DNA from 4 places in the Sphingobium sp. ba1 genome. Region 1 is predicted to be linked to each of the others. Evidence: predicted binding sites of a transcription regulator. Region 1 holds the regulator's gene; each other region holds the start of a gene.
What was found. The regulator LexA, encoded in region 1, represses DNA repair genes until DNA is damaged. The targets are predictions, from matches to a motif close to GTTCCNCNCTTGTTCT.

Region 2: IL54_RS08055 (PA0069 family radical SAM protein) is a predicted target of LexA. The motif match lies at 2,310-2,325, and genes of this name have one in related genera.
Region 3: IL54_RS00175 (MmcB family DNA repair protein) is a predicted target of LexA. The motif match lies at 1,975-1,990, and genes of this name have one in related genera.
Region 4: IL54_RS25565 (DUF6771 family protein) is a predicted target of LexA. The motif match lies at 3,135-3,150, and genes of this name have one in related genera.

The regions. Positions count from the first base shown of each region.
Region 1 is NZ_JPPQ01000069.1:3,122,220-3,127,407, forward strand. Features, by position in the region: gene trpD (anthranilate phosphoribosyltransferase) at 1-305, shown strand, start outside; gene trpC (indole-3-glycerol phosphate synthase TrpC) at 302-1,093, shown strand; gene moaC (cyclic pyranopterin monophosphate synthase MoaC) at 1,090-1,560, shown strand; gene IL54_RS18375 (molybdopterin molybdotransferase MoeA) at 1,557-2,738, shown strand; gene lexA (transcriptional repressor LexA) at 2,811-3,482, shown strand; partial or broken gene IL54_RS18385 (ComEC/Rec2 family competence protein) at 3,473-5,188, opposite strand, start outside.
Region 2 is NZ_JPPQ01000069.1:1,031,042-1,036,229, forward strand. Features, by position in the region: gene rnr (ribonuclease R) at 1-2,233, opposite strand, end outside; gene IL54_RS08055 (PA0069 family radical SAM protein) at 2,336-3,400, shown strand; gene dnaE (DNA polymerase III subunit alpha) at 3,401-5,188, opposite strand, start outside.
Region 3 is NZ_JPPQ01000006.1:13,376-18,563, forward strand. Features, by position in the region: gene IL54_RS00155 (PTS sugar transporter subunit IIA) at 1-245, shown strand, start outside; gene IL54_RS00160 (PaaI family thioesterase) at 205-702, shown strand; gene IL54_RS00165 (DUF1491 family protein) at 695-1,042, shown strand; gene IL54_RS00170 (cell wall hydrolase) at 1,222-1,893, shown strand; gene IL54_RS00175 (MmcB family DNA repair protein) at 2,002-2,496, shown strand; gene IL54_RS00180 (ankyrin repeat domain-containing protein) at 2,636-3,223, opposite strand; gene IL54_RS00185 (SCO family protein) at 3,290-3,967, shown strand; gene IL54_RS00190 (YcgN family cysteine cluster protein) at 3,955-4,392, shown strand; gene IL54_RS00195 (YgjP family zinc-dependent metalloprotease) at 4,349-5,089, shown strand; gene IL54_RS00200 (hypothetical protein) at 5,095-5,188, shown strand, end outside.
Region 4 is NZ_JPPQ01000083.1:239,901-245,088, reverse strand. Features, by position in the region: gene IL54_RS20480 (hypothetical protein) at 1-403, shown strand, start outside; gene IL54_RS20475 (DUF6488 family protein) at 434-757, shown strand; gene IL54_RS20470 (reverse transcriptase domain-containing protein) at 1,045-2,616, shown strand; gene IL54_RS25565 (DUF6771 family protein) at 2,930-3,121, opposite strand; gene IL54_RS20465 (hypothetical protein) at 3,271-3,561, opposite strand; gene IL54_RS20460 (hypothetical protein) at 3,669-4,634, opposite strand; gene IL54_RS20450 (hypothetical protein) at 5,139-5,188, opposite strand, start outside.

The DNA.
Region 1 (5,188 bases):
TGGCCGAAGTCACGGGCCACCGCCTGATCGCGATGCACCGCATCACCGCCGCAGAGCTTGGCCTGTCCACCCACCCGGTCGAAGCCATCAGAGGCGGCGATGCAGCCCATAATGCCGCAGCCCTGCGCGCGCTGCTCCAGGGCGAGACCGGCCCTTATCGCGACGCGGTGCTGCTCAACGCCGCCGCCGCCCTTGTCGTCGCCGATGCCGTTGCCGACCTTCGCGAAGGCGTCGAGGAAGCCGCCGAGACGATCGACCGCGGCCTCGCCAACGCCCTGCTCAATTGCTGGATTGCCTATACATGACCAACAAGCTGATCGAGATTTGCGATTTCAAGCGCGAAGATGTTGCCCGACGCAAAGCCGTAACCAGCATCGCCGCGCTCCACGCCCGCGCCAGCGAACAAACGCCCCCACGCGGCTTCCGCAAAGCACTCGACGATGCGGCCCGCTCCGGCTTCGGCCTGATCGCGGAGGTCAAGAAGGCCAGCCCGTCCAAGGGCCTGATCCGCGAAGATTTCGATCCCCCCGCCCATGCCCAGGCCTATGCTGCGGGCGGCGCGGCCTGTCTGTCGGTGCTGACCGACGAACCCTATTTTCAGGGTCATGACGATTATCTGATGGCCGCCCGGTCTGCCTGCGCGCTGCCGGTCTTGCGCAAGGATTTTATCGTAGATCCCTGGCAGATTCTCGAAAGCCGCGCGCTCGGCGCCGACGCCATCCTCATCATCGTCGCTGCCCTGGATGACGGCCAGATGGCGGAGATAGAGGACACTGCGCTCGGCCTCGGCATGGACGCCCTGATAGAAGTGCATGACGAAGCCGAACTCGACCGCGCGCTCAAACTCCGCTCGCGCCTGATCGGCGTCAACAACCGAGACCTGCGCGACTTCACCGTCGATTTCGCCCGCACCTATGAACTGGTGGGGAAAGCCCCCGAAGGCTGCACCTTCGTCGCCGAAAGCGGCCTCACCGGCCATGCCGACCTCACCGCCATGGCCGACCATGGCGTCCGCTGCTTCCTTGTCGGGGAAACATTGATGCGCCAGGCCGATGTCGAAGCCGCCACCCGCCATCTGCTGACCGGCGCATGAGCGATCTCACCCATCTCGACCCCGACGGCACCGCGCGCATGGTCGATGTGTCGGCCAAGACCGTGACCGCGCGCGAAGCTGTCGCGGACGGGCGGATCGACATGAGCCAGGAAGCGGCCGCCGCTATCCTCGCTGGCCTGGTCAAGAAGGGCGATGTCCTCGCCGTCGCACGGGTCGCGGGCATCATGGCCGCCAAGCGCACCGCCGATCTCATCCCGCTCTGCCACCCGATCGCGCTCAGCGCCGTGACGATCGATTTCGACCTGGACGACACCGGCGTCCGCGTCACCGCGTCAGCCCGCACCGCAGGCCAGACCGGCGTCGAGATGGAAGCACTGACAGCCGCCTCTGTCGCCCTACTCACCATCTACGATATGGCCAAGGCGATCGACAAGGCGATGGTGATCGACGGCGTACGCTTGCTTAGCAAGACCGGCGGCAAGTCGGGCGACTGGCATAGGCCATGAGCCTGCTGCCCGTTACGGAGGCGCAAGCCCGCCTGTTCGCACTGGCCAACCGGCTGCCGGTCGAGGACGCGCCGGTAACGTGCTGCGCCGGACGCTGGCTCGCCCACGATGTCATCGCGCAGCGCGCTCAACCCTGGGCCGACCTCAGCGCCATGGACGGCTATGCCATACGCGCCGCCGAAGCGCCCGGCCCCTGGCGCGTCACCGCGACCAGCAGCGCAGGCGGCACGCCACCGCCACCGCTCGCGCCGGGCGAAGCCTGCCGCATCTTCACCGGCGCGCCTTTGCCCGAAGGGGCCGACGCCATCCTGATCCAGGAAAACGCAACCCGCGACGGCGATCACCTGAGCGCCAGCGCGGACCCGCTCCCTTCCGGCCGCCACGTCCGCCCCACCGCGTCGGACTTCACGCAGGGCGCACCCCTGCTCAAAGCGGGCTCGCGGCTAGGCCCGACCCAGATCGCGCTGGCCATACTGGGCGGCCATGGCTGCCTGCCCGTCGGACAGCGGCCCAAAGTCGCGCTGCTCTCGACCGGCGACGAACTGGTCCCGCCAGGCGCACCAACCCCGCCGGGCGCGCTCCCCTCCTCCAACGCCCCCATGCTCGCCGCCATGCTGGCCGCCTTGCCCTGCGACGTCATCGACCTCGGCATCGTCGCTGACGATCTCGACGCCATGGTCACAGCGCTTGATCGCGCGCGTCACGCCGACATCATCGTCTCGACCGGCGGCGCATCGGTCGGCGATCATGACATGGTCCGCCCCGCTTTCGCGCAAGCGGGCGGTACGCTCGATTTCTGGAAGATCGCCATGCGCCCTGGCAAGCCGCTGATGGCCGGACGCCTTGGCGACGCCCTGTTCCTGGGCCTGCCCGGCAACCCCGTCTCGGCCTTCGTCACCGGCACTCTGTTCCTGCTGCCTTTGGTCCGCCATATGGCGGGCGCAAGCGCTCCGCTCCCCCTCCTTCACGAAGCTCGCCTCGCTTCCCCCCTCCCCGCCACCGGCGACCGCGACGATTATCTCCGCGCCTTCCGCAGCGAAGGCGGCATCGTCTCGGTCACCTCGCAGGACAGCGCCGCCACCGCCGCCATGGCCCTGGCCGACTGTCTGATCCGCCGCCCCGCCGCTTCAACGCCCGCCGCCACCGGCGACACGGTGCAAATTCTGCCCCTGCCCTAGATCACCCGGCGCTTGACTAACCTTCATCTGTTTCCTATGCGTTCCTTATACGTTCCACGGAGGACCGCAGCCATGTTGACGCCCAAACAGCAGGAATTGCTGAGCTTCATTCAAACCCGGTTGGAAGAAGGCGGCGTGTCGCCCTCTTTCGAGGAGATGAAGGATGCGCTGGATCTGCGCTCCAAGTCGGGCATTCATCGCCTGATCAATGCGCTCGAAGAACGCGGCTTCATCCGCCGCCTGCCCAACCGCGCGCGCGCGCTTGAAGTCTTGAAGCTGCCCGATGCCATGCACCGCATCCCGGCCCCGGTCATTGCGCCCAAACCGCAGGTGTCGGCACCACAACTCATTGCCGCCAATGACGTCATCGAAATCCCGATGCACGGCCGGATCGCAGCAGGCGTCCCGATCGAAGCAATGGAAGGGCAGACGATGTTGTCGGTGCCCGCCGCGCTGCTCGGCGCGGGCGATCATTATGCGCTGGAAGTGTCCGGCGATTCGATGATGGAAGCCGGCATTCTCGACGGTGACTTCGCGCTGATCCAGCGGACCGAAGTCGCGCGCGAGGGCCAGATCGTCGTCGCCCTGATCGACGAAAATGAAGCCACGCTCAAATATTTCCGCCGCGAAGGGCAGAGGGTTCGGCTGGACCCGGCCAACAGCGCCTATGAGCCGCAAATCTACGACCCGCGCCAGGTCCAGATCCAGGGCAAACTGGCCGGACTGCTCCGCCGCTATAATTGAGGCCGGGGCCGCGCATCGAACGAGCGCGTTTTAGACGGAGCATAGCGGCGCGATCGCTTGGGGATGGGCGCGATCCAGGGATGCGCGTCACCCGGCTGGCGCACGATGCGAATGGTGGCATGGTCCAGATCAATGGCCATGCCACCGGTTCGCGCCAATAGGCGACGGTCGATCTTGAGCCAACGCGGGCGGCACCAGCGCGGCAGGCCACGATCGGCAATGACGATATCCGCCGCCGCGCAGTCGCGGGCGAAGGTCGCGCGGTCCACCAGCATGTTGCTGCGGGTCACGAGCAACTGCCACGGCCGACCACCCGCCATCAGCCCAACCGCGCATAAATCATCCGAACAACGCGCCTGCGGCAAGCGCGCGATCGGTTCCAGCGCACCATCATAGCCCGCGCTTTCCGACAAGACATCGCGCACATAATCGCCCGCCCCCGCACGCAATATCGCCATGCGACCATCAGGCGTCCGCACCGCAATATGGCGGCCATCGCCGGTCACCAATATGTCGGGCGGCGACAGCAGCAATATCGCGATGACCCCCGCCACCACCGGCCCCAGGCCCAGCCAACGCCACCGGCTGCGCCACAGCAAACACCAGAGCAGCCCCGCCATCATCCCCGCAAAAACGAACGTCGGCACCGACGGCGTCAACATCGTCGCCCAGGGACTGGCCGACACCCCATGGGCGATCATCAGTAACAGCGTCAGCGCCTGCTGCGTCAACCACCAAAAAGGCGCGCCAAGCCCGACCACATCGAACAGCAAGGCGAGCGCCTCCAGCGGCATCACGACAAAGGTCGTGAGCGGGATCGCGATTATATTGGCAAAGGCCCCCAACATGCCCGCCTTGTGAAAATGGAACAGCGCAATCGGCATCAGCACCAGTTCGATGACGAAGCCCGTGGCCAATGTCACCAACAGCATCCGGCCGGTCTTGCGCCAACGCGCCTCGTCCCGCGCAGCGGCAAAGGCGCGGAACCGCTTATGTTCGGCCAAGGCCACCAGCGCCGTGACGGCGGCAAAACTCATCTGAAAGCTCGGCCCGACCAGCGCTTCGGGCCAGATGATAAGCACGATCAGCGCACCCGTCGCCACCAGCCGCAGCGTGATCGCATCCCGCCCCATCGCTAGACCGCCCAGCACCAGCAGCGCCGCGATGCAGGACCGCACAGTCGGCACCTCCGCCCCCGTCAGCAACGTATAGCCGACCCCCGCCAGCGCGCCCCCCGTGGCCGCGATCAGCATCAAAGGCCAGTTGAGCGCCGCCCGGCGGCTGAGCGCCATCACCCGCATCAACAGAAAGATGACAGCCCCGATCAGCGCCGTCACATGCAACCCACTGATCGACAACAAATGCGCCAACCCGCTATTGCGCATCGCTTCGGCATCCACCTCGGCAATGGCCCCCTGATCGCCGGTCGCCAGTGCGATTGCGATGCCCTTCGCCGGATCGTCTACTTGTCCGGCAATATGCGTAAACAACCGCGCCCGCAGCCGCGGCGCACCTGTGGCAGGCCGCACCATCTCGATCGGCTTCAGCGCCTTGTCGGTCGCGCCTATGCCCTGGAAATAGGCCCGTGCGGCAAAATCATAGCCCCCCGGCACGCTGGGCGGCGCTGGCGGCATCAACCGCACCCGAAAGCGAATCCGCGCACCCTCGCCCAACCCATCGGGCACGTCGCTCTCCGCGATATTGAC
Region 2 (5,188 bases), 2.1 Mb from region 1:
CCGGCCGTGTCCGGTCGCGCTTCATCGGCCCGCCGCGCGGCGCGGGATGATCGGGCAATTCGAAGCGTAGCGATCCGTTGATCGGGTCCGCTTCGGCCAGCCGTAATTCCAGCCGCTGGCCGACCGTATAGCGATCGCCGCTCTCGACCCCTTCCAGCGCCTTGCCCGCCTCATCATAGAAGAAGCGTTCCGCTCCCATCGTCGATACCGGCACTAGCCCGTCACCACCCAGTCCATCGACCGTAGCGAAGAAGCCGAAATTCTGAACCCCGGTAATCCGCGCCTTGACCAGCTCGCCGACATGGGCGGCCAGGAACGCGGCAACATAGCGATCGACCGTATCGCGCTCGGCCTCCATCGCGCGCCGTTCATGGCCGGAGATCATCTCGCCGACCTTGCCCATATTCTCATAATCCTCCTGGCTCAGCGAGGATCGATCGGGGATGGTCCCGTCCTTGGGCGCGGGCAGTTCCAGCCCATAAGCCCCGACCAGCGCGCGATGGACCAACAGGTCGGCATAGCGGCGGATCGGCGAGGTGAAATGGCTATAGGAGCCAAGCGCCAAGCCGAAATGCCCCATATTCTGCGGGCTATAATAGGCCTGGGTCTGGCTGCGGAGGATCTGCTCCATGATCTGCGGCTTCGCTTCCGCTTCCCCTACCCGCTTGATCAGATGGTTGAAGGTCGCGAGCCGGATTACCTGCCCCAACGCAAATTCGATGTCGAAGGTCGCCAGATATTCCTTGAGCGCGACCAGCTTGTCCCGGCTTGGCGGTTCATGGACGCGGTACATGACCGGTGCCTTCTTCGCTTCCAGCGCTTTGGCCGCCGCGACATTGGCGGCGATCATATAATCCTCGATCAGCATATGCGCGTCCAACCGTTCGCGAACAGCGACGCTGACGATCTTGCCCCATTCGTCCAGCACCACCCGCCGTTCGGGCAAGTCGAGCGCCAATGGCTCACGCGCCAGCCGCGCCTTGTGCAACAAGGCCCAGCAAGCCCAAAGCGGCTTGAGCGCCGTTTCGAGCAATTCATGCTCGCCCGTGCCGTCGATCGCCGCCTGCGCATCCTCATAGGCCATGACCGACGCGACGCGGATCACCGCGCGACTAAAGCGCCAGGCGGTCACCTTACCCTGCGCATTGATGGTCAGGTGGCACGCCATCGCCGCCCGGTCCTGTCCGGCCCGAAGCGAACACATGTCCGACGATAGCTGATGCGGCAGCATCGGCACGACAAGGTCTGGAAAATAAACGCTATTCCCGCGCTTGCGTGCTTCGCGATCGAGCGCGCTGCCGGGGCGTACATAGTAGCTGACGTCGGCAATCGCGACGATCGCGCGAAACCCACCACTATTGTCCGGGTCGCTGTCCGCTTCCGCCCACACGGCATCATCATGATCGCGCGCATCCACCGGATCGATCGCGACGATCGGCAGATGGCGCAGGTCTTCGCGCTTCTCCTCATGCAGCGGCAGGGCAGCGGCGACCAGCGCCTCTTCCTCGGTTGCTTCGGGAAAGACATGGGGGATGCCATGTTTGTGAATGGCGATCAGGCTGAAGCTGCGCGGGGCGAAGGGGTCGCCCAATATATCGGTCACCCGCGCCGAAATGCGCGGCGGACGACCGGACGGCTCGGCCAGAACGAGGTCGCCCTTCTTGGCGGTGCCGGCATCGCTGATCGGCGTATCCTTGCGAATGCGCTTATCCACCGGGCGCAGCCATAATTTGCCGTCGGCCATCTCTTCGACCACGCCCAGCAGCATTTCGGTCGCCTTGGCGAGCTTCTTCATCGGATGCGCGACCCAGCCGCGCCCCGCTTCCTCGGTCCGCGCCAAGATGCGATCGCCGATGGTCAGCGCGCCGCGCTTGCCGCGCTCCACGATGCGCAGGCGCGGCGCGGGTTGGCCTTCTGCCTCCCACCGTTCGGGCGTAGCGATCAGCGTCGTATCATCGACATCGATGATCCGCAGTACTGTAACCTTGGGCACCCCGCCCAGCTTGTGAAAAGCGCGCGCCGGGCCAAGGTCGATCAGCCCTTCGTCAGCCATATCCTTGAGCAACGCCTTGAGCGCGATCTTCTCCTGCCCCTTGAGGCCGAAGGCCTTGGCGATCTCGCGCTTGCCCGCGGGCTGGTCCGATGTGGTGATGAATTCCATCACCTGATCGCGTGTCGGGAAGCCCGCGGGGCGGACCTTGTCCGGTGTCTTGTGCTTTTGGGTTGATGCCATATCCCTAGCTATAGGGACGCCGTCCGTGTGACGCCAGCCCTGGTCCGAACCGCTGTTCTACTGACCCGTTGCCATCGTTCTTTATTTGTTCTAATCTTCGTGATGGCTATCGAAAAAGGCAGAGGCGCGACCGTCAATGGCGAAAGCCATCGCTTCAATCTGCCGCAGCGCGCGGTAGACGGTGACTGGCTCGATCTGGCCATGCTGGAAGGCGCACTCCCGCGACTCCGCACCGAAGTCACGGTCGAACGACCACGCACCATCATCGCCCGCAATGCCTCACCCGACATCGGTTTCGACCGATCGATCAACGCCTATCGCGGCTGCGAACATGGCTGCATCTATTGTTATGCGCGGCCGAGCCATGCCTATCATGACCTCTCGCCGGGGCTGGATTTCGAAACCAAGCTGTTCGCCAAGCCCGATGCCGCCGCCCTGCTGCGCGCCGAACTGGCCAAGAAAAATTACAGCGTCGCGCCGATCGCGATGGGCACCAATACCGATCCCTATCAACCGATCGAGAAGGATTGGCGGATCACGCGGCAAGTGCTGGAGGTGCTCGTCGAAACGCAGCACCCGACCTTCATCACGACCAAGTCCGACCGCATCCTGCGCGACATCGACCTGCTTGCAGACCTGGCGCGTGACAATCTGGTGGCGGTGATGCTCTCCATCACCACGCTCGACCCCAAGGTCGCCCGCACGCTGGAACCGCGCGCACCCCATCCCGAACGCCGACTGGAAGCAATCGCGCAACTGGCGCAGGCGGGCATTCCCGTGTCGGCCAACATGTCGCCGATCATCCCCGCCATCAACGACCATGAAATCGAAAGCGTGGTCGCCCGCGTCGCAGCGGCAGGCGCGCGAGATATCAACTATATCCTCGTCCGCCTGCCACATGAGGTGGCGCCGCTGTTTCGCGCCTGGCTCGACGCGCATCACCCCGACCGCGCGGCCAAGGTGATGGCCATCATCCGCGACCTGCGCGGCGGGCGCGACAATGATCCCAATTTCGGCATCAGAATGCGCGGCCAAGGGGTATGGGCCGATCTGATCCGCAGCCGCTTCGTCAAGGCGCGGCGGAAGGCGGGCTTTGGCGACGATCGGCTGACCTTGCGCACCGACCTGTTCCACCCACCCGAAGGCGCGCAGCCGCGGCTCTTCTGATCAGCCGACCAGCCGCATGCCCGACCGGCGCGTGCGCGTCTTGTAGCCGTCCGCCTTCACATCCATCCGCTCGAAGCGATGAATGGTCAGACCCCGGATCGCACCGATCGCATCGACCTGATCCGCCCCCAGGCTGAACCTGTCGCCCAGGAAGACGCGCGCCGCCTGGCCATCGCTGACCGGCGCGCGCAGGAAGATTTCGCTGCGTCCGCCTTCGGCCTGCCCCAATATCTCGGCAAGCTTGGCAACCGCCTCGGCCGTTTCCACATCGACCGTCAGTTCCATGCGTGAGGCACTGGCGATCTGGCGGAAGGGTTCCACCCCGCGAACAGTAACACGCGGGGTTTCCTCGCCCGGTAGCCGGTCCAGTTCCACAACCAGCAGGGCGCAATCACCGTCGCGCGCCAGTTCTTCGATCGCCTTGCATGCATCTTCCTCGAAACAACTGGCCTGAAACTGGCCGCTACTGTCGGAGAAGGTCGCGTTGGCGTAGCGCGCCCCGCGCTTGGTTTCGCGCCAGCGCACATCTTCCACCATGGCCGCCATGATGGTCATGACGCGCCCTTCCTCGTTGGGCATGCCCACCGGCTGCTGACAGACCGCGCCATAGCTGCGCGCGCCGCGCGCGTCGGCCAGATGGCGGTAGCGATCGACGGGATGGGCGGAGAAATAGAAGCCGAACGCCTCCTTTTCCTGCGCCATGCGATCGGACACGGTCCAGGCCTGATGCGGCGGAATGCGAACATCAGCATGGGGCGTCTCAACGTCGCCGAACAGGCCACCCTGCCCGCTCTCCCGCGCCTGCGCCGCGCTGACGCCGACGGCCAGGATCGTTTCTGCGGCAGCATGGACTCCCGCACGGTCGGGATGGACATCATCGAACGCCCCCGCCGCCGCCAGGCTTTCCAACTGCCGCCGGTTGAGCAGACGCGGCTCGATACGGTCGGCGAAATCATCCAGCGATTTGAATGGCCCCGCCGCATCGCGCTCCGCGACCAACTGGTCCATCGCCTTCTCGCCCACGCCCTTGAGGCCACCCAGCGCATAGCGCACGGCAAAGCCCAAACGCGGGTCTTCGCCTTCATAAGGGACAGCCTCGACCGAAAAGTCCGCCTGGCTTCGGTTGATGTCGGGCGCAAGGCAGGTCAGCCCCATGCGGCGCATATCATCGACGAAGATCGTCAGCTTGTCGGTCAGATGGATATCGAAAGCCATCGACCCGGCGTAGAATTCCGCCGGATAATGCGCCTTAAGCCAGGCCGTCTGATAGGCGAGCAACGCATAGGCGGCGGCGTGGCTCTTGTTGAAACCATAGCCTGCAAATTTGTCGATCAAGTCGAACAGTTCGTTCGCCTTGGCCTTGGGAATGTCACTCTTGGCGGCGCAGCCCTCGACGAAACGCGAGCGCTGCGCGTCCATCTCCGCCTTAACCTTCTTGCCCATGGCGCGGCGCAACAGGTCGGCGTCGCCAAGGCTGTAGCCCGCCAATATCTGCGCTGCCTGCATCACCTGTTCCTGATAGACGAAGATGCCATAGGTTTCTTCGAGGATCGGTTTCAGCAATATGTGGGGATATTCGATCGCCTCCTGCCCGTTCTTGCGGCGGCCGAACATCGGAATATTGTCCATTGGGCCAGGCCGGTAGAGCGAGACAAGCGCGATGATGTCGCCGAAATTGGTCGGTCGGACGGCGGCGAGCGTCTTGCGCATGCCTTCGGATTCCAACTGAAACACGCCGACCGTGTCGCCACGCTGGAGCAGGTCGTAAACCGCGCTATCGTCCCAGGC
Region 3 (5,188 bases), on a different contig from region 1:
AGATGTGCGGCGTGGTCGTGCTGCTCGATCCGGCGGCGCCATTCGATGCGGTCGATGATCTGCCGGTCGATATCGTCTTTGCGCTGCTGTCGCCGGTCGACAGCGGGGCGGAACATCTGAAGACGCTGGCGCGGGTATCGCGCTATCTGCGTGACGAGGCGCAGGTCGCCCGGTTGCGCGGTGCGCGTTCGACCGGGGCGCTCCATGCCCTGCTGGCCGGTGGCGGGGCGCGTGACGCAGCCTGAGTCCGGCGTACCGGACAGCGGCGAGACCGCGCATTTCCGGGCGCTCGAAAATCTCTATCGTTCCGCGCCGATCAATCGGCTGTTCCGGTCGGAGATCGCGATCAGCGAACCGGGACGCTGCGTCATCGACTTCGACGTCGATGAAAGCCAGTTCCATGCCGCAGGCGCGGTCCATGGCACGGTCTATTTCAAGATGCTGGACGATGCGGCTTTCTATGCCGCCAACAGCCTGGTGAGCGATCGCTTCCTGCTCACCACCGCTTTCAACCTGCTGTTCACCCGGCCGATCGCGCCGGGGCGAATCCGCGCCGAGGGGCGCTGGATCAGCGGCAAGCGCCGAGTCTATGTCGCCGAAGCCAGCCTGGTCGATTCGCATGGCGAAGAGGTCGGACGGGGCACCGGCACCTTCATGCGGTCGCAATTCCCGCTGTCTTCGCTGCCCGGCTATCATGGCTGAACAGCCGCCCGCCCGGCTGACCAGCGCGATGCTGGTCGGCGCGTTGCGACGGCGGGTGGCGGCGGCCGGGGGCTTTGCCACCATCCTGGTCAAAGGCGATGACATAAGCGGCGTGATTCTGGTCCAGACGCTGGAAAAAGGGCAGGAAACCGGGCTGTTCGAGCGGGTGTCGAACTTTTCCGGCGGTCATGCGTTGATGCGCTGTGGACCCGACCCCCAAGAGGGCGCGCAAGCCATGGTTCCCTATATCGAGCGGCGCCGCCGGTCGGACCCCGATCTGTGGGTCATCGAACTTGACATCCCGGAAGCGGAACGGCTCGCCGCTGAAACAATCTGCTGATCGTTGACATATCGCAATGGCCCGTGCAGAGGCCCGCCCACGCTGAACGCGCAGGTTGCCGCAATCGTCCAAGGGGGGCGGGCGCGGTAAACACGCAGACGGGGGGCGGCCGGTCGTCGGACAAAGTGGGTTAAAAAAGACGACGTTTCCGGCCAAGAACCGCATGATTTTGAGTAAAAATGAGTTTTCGTCTAAGAGCTGCGATTATCGCGGCCTTTGCTTTGTCCGCCGCTGCTGCGGTCACGGCATCCGACATGTCGATGGCCGGTGAAGCCATCCCATCTTCGGTGTCCCTGTCCAGGGACAATGCGCTGACCACAGCGCCTTCAGCCGGTGCCAAGCCCGCCGTCACCTTTGCCGCGCCGCGCGAGATCGTGCAGCCGCTGGCTTCGGCCCCTAAGGCCGACAATGTTTCTTCCACCTTCTCCGAGATGCAGGCCGATAGCCTCGCTGCGCTGGTCGATGCCCAAGGCACGCCCGAACAGCTGGATGGCGAGATGCAGTGCCTGGCCGGAGCGGTCTATTTCGAATCCAAGGGCGAAAGCCTGGAAGGCCAGCTGGCCGTCGCGCGCGTGATCATCAATCGCGCCGAGTCCGGCCGGTTCGCGAGCAGCCTGTGCGGCGTCGTCTATCAACCGAGCCAGTTCAGCTTCGTGCGCGGCGGTGGCATGCCGCCGATCCGCACCGAAAGCCGCAGCTGGCGTCAGGCCGTTGCCATTGCGCAGATCGCCATGGCCGACGCTTGGGACAGCCGGGCTGAAGGCGCGCTGTTCTTCCACGCCCGCCGCGTATCGCCAGGCTGGGGCAAGGCCAAGCTGGCGATGATCGACAATCATATCTTCTATCGCTGAGTACTGTGGAATGTGCCGAGGCACATTTGGGTACACATCAAAAAAGGCCGGTTCGGATAATCCGAATCGGCCTTTTCTTTTGTTCCTGCCTTGTTCTATGATTGCGGCATGAACGCTGCGATATCCGACACCTGCTCCCCTTTGACGGACGGCACCGCTTTGGCCGTTGCGCGGGGGACGCTGCGCCTGTTCTTCCGGCACGATATGAGCGGGATCATGGAGGTGCCGCTGCCCAATGGGCGGCGCGCCGACATCATGGCGATCGACGGGGCCGGGCGGCTGACCATTGTCGAGATCAAGTGTAGCCGGGCGGACTTGCTCGGCGACATGAAATGGCCCGATTATTTCGACTATTGCGACCGCTATTTCTGGGCGGTGCCGATGGGGTTCGACGTGACCCTGTTTGATAGCGAAGCGCTATGGCCCGCCCGCACCGGGCTGATCGTTGCCGATCAATATGATGCGGAGCTAGTCCGGCCCGCGCCGATCGAGCCGCTGGCGGCGGCGCGGCGCAAGGCGGAGACGCTGCGCTTCGCCCGGCGCGCGGCACGGCGGCTGACCGCGATCAACGACCCGGATCATGCGGCGGAGATTGGCTGGTAGGGCGTGAATGCGTTCGGATCGTCATGCTGACGAAAGTCAGCATCCATTGGCTCTACCGCTGAGCCTCTCTCCAGGAGAGAGGCTAATGGATTCCGGCTCAGGGCCGGAATGACGGCTATTGTGGGGGCAGCTTAGGGAGTCAGAAAACCGGGCCCTGCACCGGACCGGCCGGCTTGGCCGCTGGCTTGGCGGCGGCGAGCGCTTCGATGAGGCCAGGGGTGCGGTTGTCGCGGGCGGCATAGTCGCGCGCGGACATGCCCGCGATGCTGTCGCGCTTGTCCGGGTTCGCGCCCTGCGCCACCAGCAGGCGGACCAGGCCGAGGTCGCGCAATTGCACGGCGCGGATCAACGGGGTTTCGCCGCTGCCATTCGTCTTGTCGACCTGCGCCTTGTTGGCGAGCAACGTCTGCACGCCTTCCTCGAACCGGCCCTGCACCGCGTCCATAAGCGGGGTGTTGCCATCACTGTCGGTCAGGTTGGGGTTCGCGCCCTTGGCGAGCAGGAAGGACAGCCAGGTCGCGTCGCGGCGCGCGACCACGATATGCAGCGCGTTTTCGCCACTGTTGATGTCGCGGCTGTTGATCACGGTGGAGCCGGGTTTCTGGATCAGGTCAGTGACCTTCTCGCCATCCTTGTCCTTGACGGCCTTCAGGAAATTATAGGCGTCGGAAAATTGCGCCTGCGCCGCGCCGGGCACGAGCAGCGCCGCCGCGATCATGGTCATCATGGCAGAAACAAACCTGGTCTTCATCATCGCGCCCCGTTGCATTTGCAAATCCATCCCTAGCAGGGCATGGCTGGCCACGCCATGAACAAAGCCCGGATGCTCTTCACCCTATCCTGCCTCGCCCTGCTGGCTGCCTGTAATATGGGCGCTGGCGGCAATGCATCAAGCGGGGCATCAAGCGGGGCATCAAGCGGCGACAGCGTGCAGGGCGAACTGGCCGGTGCGCGCATCGGCGCGCCCTTCACCCTGACCGATCAGGACGGCAAGCCTGCGCGCTGGGACGACTATAAGGGCCAGTATCGGATCGTCTATTTCGGCTATACCTATTGCCCCGATGTCTGCCCGGTCGATCTGCAGCGGATCATGCAGGCCTTTGCCCAATTCGAGAAGGCCGCGCCACAGCGTGCCGCCAAGGTGCAGCCGATCCTGATCAGCGTCGATCCCGCGCGCGATACGCCCGCTGTCCTAAAAACCTATGTCGCGGCCTTTCATCCGCGCCTCATCGGCCTGACCGGGAAACCCGATCAGATCGCCAAGGTCGCCAAGGATTTCGTCGTCATCTACAATAGCGAGAAGGTCGCGGGGGCGAGCGATTATCTGGTCGGGCATAGCCGCACGCCCTATCTGTTCGATCCCGACGGCAAGCCGGTGGCGCTGGTCCCGGTGGATGATCCCGGCACGCCGGACGTGGACGAGGGCGCGCCGGACAAGGTGCTGGCGTTCTTGCAAAAATGGATCAAGTGACACCCTTCTGGGAAAAGCCGCTCGACAAGCTCGATCGGGCTGAGTGGGAAGCCCTGTGCGACGGGTGCGGCAAATGCTGCCTGCATAAAGCCGAGGATGAGGATAGCGGGCGCATCTATCCCACCAATGTCGCCTGCCGCTTGCTCGACCGGCAAAGCGGCCAGTGCAGCAATTACAAGGACCGCCGCAAATTCGTGCCCGATTGCGTGCGGCTGACTCCGGCCAAGGTGCGCCAGATCAGCTGGCTGCCGCGCACCTGCGCCTATCGGCTGCGCGGGGAGGGGCTGCCGCTGCCCGATTGGCATTATCTGCTGTCCGGCGACCGGGAAGCGGTGCATCGCGCGCGCGAATCGGTGCGGGGGTGGACCGTGGCGGAGGCCGATGCGGGCGACTGGGAGAATCATCTTGTCGACCGGGATATCTGATCCCGACGCCGCGATCCTGATCGATGGCGTGCCGACGCCGGTGCGGGTGCGCCGATCGTCACGGGCGCGCGCCTATCGGCTGACGATCGACGGGACGCGTGGCGAAGTGCGGCTGTCGATGCCGGTACGCGCGAATTTGAAGCGGGCGCTGGGCTGGGCGCAGGATCATGAGGTCTGGGTGCGGCAGCAATTGGCGCGACAACCGGTGCTGACGCCGCTGAGCGATGGCGCGGTCTTTCCGCTGGAGGGGCGCGAGGTGCGCATCTGCTGGGAGGCGGGGGCGAGCCGCACGATCCGGCTGGAGGGTGACCGGCTGCTGCTGGGTGGCGCGGCGGAATCGGTGAGCGCGCGGGTGCTGCGCTGGCTGGTGCGGCGGGCCAAAGCGGTGCTGGAGACCGAGACACAGGAATTGGCGCGCGACCATGGGTTGATCGTCGCATCGGTGGGCGTGGGCGATCCGCGCAGCCGCTGGGGCAGTTGCACATCGTCGGGCGCGATCCGCTATAGCTGGCGGTTGATCCTGTGTCCGCCAGAGGTGCGGCGGGCGACGGTGGCGCATGAACTCGCACACCTGCTGCATATGGACCACAGTCCGGCCTTTCACGCCGCCCATGTGCGCATTTATGGCGCGGACCCGAAGCCCGCGCGCGCCTGGCTGCGTGCGCATGGGGCCGGGCTGCATCGCTATATGGGGTAGGGGGCATGGCGCGTAAGAAACGCTATCTAACGGCCACGATGGCGGACGGCTATGTCAAGACGATCGGGCCTACGGCCGACCCCTTCACCCATTATTGGC
Region 4 (5,188 bases), on a different contig from region 1:
GGCTGAACATGATGCTGCGCCAGTGGCGTCGTCCGCACCGGCTACGCCAACGGCGTCCAAGCCGGCCGTGGCTGCCCCGGGTGAACCGGTCCAGGTCGTCATTACGCTCAAGCCCAACGAAGGGCGCGAGATCAAGGCAGTAATGACCGCCGGCAGCGCGATGCGCTACGCTTGGAAAACCGATGGCGCGAAGATCCGCTACGAATTGCATGGCGAGGAATTCAACGCGCCTGAAGGTGAATACACCAGCTACGAGAAGGGCACGTCGGCCGGTGAAAGCGGATCTTTCACAGCCCCCTTCGACGGTACGCATGGCTGGTACTGGAAGAACAAGACCAGCGAGCCTGTCACCATCACTGCATCTGCGACCGGTGGCTTTTCCGCCTTCGCAGCCAAGCCCTGACCCAACTCATAATGAGAGAAGGAAAATCTGATGCGTAAATTCATTATCGCAGCTGCCGTTGTTCTCGCTCCCGTGTCCCCGGTGATGGCGCATGGCAATCATGATGAAGAAGAGCAGGATCGTCCTGTTCAGCAGGTGGCGAAGGACAATGTCATCAAGCTCATCACCAAGGGCACATTGCCGGCGAGCTGGTCAAAGGCGAAGTTCGTGGAAACGAAGTCGCGGACCGTTCAGGGCGCCCGTCAGGATGTGGTGATCTTCCGCAACGAAGCTGAACCGGAAGCTCGCAAGCTGCTGTACGTCGCGTTGAAGCCGGACGGCACCTTCGTCTCCGCTAACCACAAGCTGAAGTAAGAAATGATAGGCGCGGCCATATGGCCGCGCCTGTTTTGCCCATCATTGCATTAAGTGATGGGCGGAGCCTTTGGCCTCTAATCTGGAACTAGCTGCGATTTTCAGACTCGAATGCTAAAAGGTCGTTTCGCACCTGAAATCAAGCTGCTAGAGTTCTCTTACGGGGTTCTCCCCTCGCATACGCGCTGTAGTAACTGCGGCGTAAGAGTAAATGTCTGCACATATCATGCCCGCCATGATCATTCGGTAATTCCTGGCGTGACTGGAAGGGAGACCCCGTGCCACCTATGGGCCATATTTTTGGACCAGTGAGTTTCGTGAAGTTGCCGCCGGAGTTGATGAGTGAGGCCAGTCTTCTTGCTCATCTTGGCGTTGGCCGTGCCGAACTTAATGTCATTAGTTGGTACGCCGGTAGGATGTACCATAAATTCGACATTAAAAAGAAGTCTGGCAAGGCGAGGGTGATTAATGCGCCGGATCGTCGGCTGAAGATGTTGCAGAGGAAGATCGCCGATTTGCTGACGCCTCTCTATCGGAGGCGCAACCCTGTTCACGGGTTCGTGATCGGTCGTTCTGTGAAGACCAATGCTCAGTCCCATCTGGGCAGCAAGTTCATCGTCAACTTGGATTTGAAGGATTTCTTCCCGTCCATTTCGTACGGACGCGTGACGGGCGTGCTGCGTTCGCTTGGCATGAAGCGCGAGGTCGCGGAAGCTATTGCGACAATTTGCTGCCTCAATGGGACGTTGCCCCAAGGCGCTCCGAGCAGTCCGATCTTGTCCAATATGGTTTGCTTCCGCTTGGATCGGAGGCTGCGGGAGTTAGCCAAGGACGCCCGTTGCATTTACACCCGCTATGCGGACGACCTGAGCTTTTCCAGCTACCAGCCGCTAATGGGATTGTTCGAAACGACACCACCGGCTTCAGGGCATTTCTCACCGGATCTGTTGTCGGAAAAACTTAAGCAGATTTTCAGCGGTAACGGGTTTGTGCTGAACCCGGACAAGGCTCACTATGCTGACAAGCATTCGCGCCGCACCGTGACAGGCATCCGGATTAACGAGGCTCTCAATGTCGACCGGCGGTTTGTGAGGAATTTGCGGGCAGCCCTTTACTCTGTTGAAACTTTGGGACTGGCCGCCGCCCAGGCAAAATTCAAATCCTTGCATGGTGGTAAAGCTGACGTCGGCCAGCACCTGCAAGGCAAGGTATCGTGGTTGGGGTACATCAAAGGCGCATCTGACCCAGTCTTTCGGAGTGTCGCATCCCGTTTCAACGCTGCATTCCCGCCGCTCGCGCTCGATATTTTGCCCAGTCCCCAAGAAATACGAGAACGATCAGTGTGGCTGATTGAGCACTGGGAAACAGGGGGTGACCAAGGCACGGCGTTTTTCATGAAGGGTGTCGGTCTGGTAACGGCAGAGCATTGCATATCGCCGTCCGGTATAGTTGAGTTGTATCACCCGACGAAGCCGTCGAATAAATTCGCGGCGTCCGTGAAGCATCGATGCCCAGATCGCGATCTGGCCGTTCTCGACCATGCAATCCCCAACAACGAATTCTATGAGCTCGAAACCGCCGGCAAGGCAGCCGCGACAGGCGATGCCACGACCGCGATCGGGTATCCCGGTTATGGACCCGGCGACAGACTGAACATCCGACCTGGCGCAGTTACGTCCCTGCCAACTAAGAGTGCGGTGAAGATGGTCGAGGTCCAGCAGATGCTGACGCCGGGCATGTCAGGAGGGCCATTGCTGGATGTGGATGACCGCGTCGTTGGCGTCGTTCACAAGGGCGGCCATGATCATGGTCGGCAACTCGCTATTGCCATATCTGAACTGCATGCTTGGCTGCCCTGACCTGATTAGCCGAACCGGCTAATCGCGCAGGCGCCGAACCAGCCGTTTCCAGCTTGCTTCACTGTTCATCCAGTCAGGCCGGTCCGGTTGTCGAGGCGTTGGAGCAAATCGTTCAGGATGTCCCCGACAGCGCGTGCAGCGCAGGTGCGATCCGACGGTTTCCATAGCGGTGTTCCAGCAATGCGCGAGGAACCAGCGGTTGAGTTTGTCAGCATCGATTACTCCTGAGTGGCCGCATCTGCAGATGATGAAAAGATTGACGTTTCGGTGGGCATAATCGCCGAGGTTCCGCAGGGGGACGTTCGCCCCCACGTCAGAGGGGAAGGGTCATCTGCCTGCGATCAAAGTGAGGCGGCTGACGTTCCATGGCCACTATAATTGTTTGGGCCAGTTCTACAGCGGCTTGCTCCCGCAACCGTTCGTTCGGCGCCGTCAGTGCCACTCGTGCCCACCCAGGGGCGTTCAGAGGGCTCTGCGCGAGCCAGAGAGGATCGGGCTGTGTCATGTCCGGCAATATGCGAACAAAAAGAGAACATAGCAAGAGCCTGTTCTTCGGCTAACGAAGTTGATGGATGGGCTTGGACTAGCCGAAAGGGGGGGCGGTCCCTCATCCCGGTGCGGCGACAGGTTACGCTGAGGACGTGCCTATTCCTGTCAGTCGTCGGAAAGGAGAGACGCGAAGCCGTGGATCGTGAATGGCATGGCGGCGTCAGGCACCTTCGCCTCACCTGGAACCTCATGCATGAGTAGCAGCATGCCCTCATGTGGAAGATAGGCGCAGCCAAATCCCTTCTCCCGTCGCTGTTGCGCGGCTTCGAGAACGGCTGCGCGGTAGGCGTCATGGACCTTATTTCCGACATGCAGCTTGGTTAGATCGATGAAGCCCAGTGCATCGCCATTCGGGCCCTCTTCGCTGACGCCGAAGATCATGGTTTCATCGGGCATTTCGAATCCTCATTTCATTTCGCGAACATTCGCGAAGTGTGTTTCCAAGCATGACGACATCGGCGCGCGGGGCCTCGATGATCATCTGGTCGCGCGCCATTGCGCCTTTAATCGCGGCCTCGACCGCGAGGCATAGCAAAGCTGTGCTGTTCGCTTGCATCTGGATCTGTGCGGCCTTTCGGCTTGATGGCTAATTCGAACTTGATGTCGCTCGCCTGCGAAGCGATCCCGCGAGTAACTGCCTCAGATAGGTAGGTTCCCTCCGCATCGCCCCCGGTGATTTCAGATTCCCGATCGAGGCCATTGGGCACCGGCTCTGGCGCTCGAGAAGCAAGGCGTTCCAACCGCGCATCCAATGCTGCAGCGCCAGGGCCACCGGTTCGCGCCCAAGTAGCCCCTAAATCGATCCCCGCCCGATGGAATTCTGACACTCGCTCATAACGGCCGACGGCTGCCATCGTGATGTCCTTTTGACCCAGGCCGTCCTTTTCCAGTGTTCGGATGCCCATGCTGGATACGAGCTCCTGAGCGGGCTTGGCGATCGCCATGCCTCGGCTGACGCTTAGGACTCCGCCTCGGCCGATCAGTTCGAGGCCACGCGCCTCTTCCTGAGTGGCGACGTCGTAGAGGATCATCCGGGCTTTTTCATTTGGCGAGAGGGCCCCATTCGCCGCCTCGTAGATTTCCGCACGGACAAAGGCGCGTTCGGTCGCCGCAAACCGGTGCTCGTTGAGAGGCATCCCGGCATCGCCAAGGGTCAGGACCGCGCGTTCAAGGGCTGGATCAACAGCGATCGTATCGTCGCGGTAGCGAAGCTTGTCCTGAACGGTCCGAATTTCAGCGGCGGCGCGGACCAACTCAGCACGCGTCAAAGTCCGGAAAGGGCGATACTCTTCCGCCTGAGGGCCGGTGGCCATCTCCAGCCGCGCCAAATCGAACGCTTCAACGCCGGAAGCCGCGGCTGTCTTCGCCGCAGCGCCTATGGCAGCCGTCGTGGCATTCTGTTGTTCCTTCGGCATCGCGTGCCGTTCAGGCGCATCAGACAGCCATTCCTCAATTACTCTGAAGTCCATTGTAATGCTTCCCTGCAAGACCGGGAGTAATTGTCTCAGACCGATTGGGCAAATTCCAGACCCCCTTCAGCACAGGTTGCATTGGATATGGAACAGGCTGCTTCGAATCCTCCGGAAAGCGGCTTATGCGCCGCAGTTATCGGCGGCGTTGGATTGAACCGATGGGATGACCAGGCTAGTCCAATGGGGGACTATTCTTGATGGACTTCAGCGCTTCCGAGGCAAGATAGAGTTCGTCTTGGGCTGCCTCCCATTCACAGCGGGCTTCATCCCAGCGCCGCTTAGCGATGAGCAGGCGATCTTGCGCTTCCTGTTGTTTATTCCGTGTACGGGTGCGTTCCCTCGTTCGGCTCAGCGGCAACCGATAGACGTCGTTGTCGGTCAGCTTTCGACCGCACGACTTTGGGCTATGTTGATTGCGTATGTGGGCCCATGATCCTTGCAGCTTGTGGACGGAATTGCCGCAGCGCTTGCAAAACCATTCGCGCTCAATGCGATCGGCCCTCACAGCAGCACTCCGATCATCAGGCCGACGAGCATCCATGCGAGGCCGG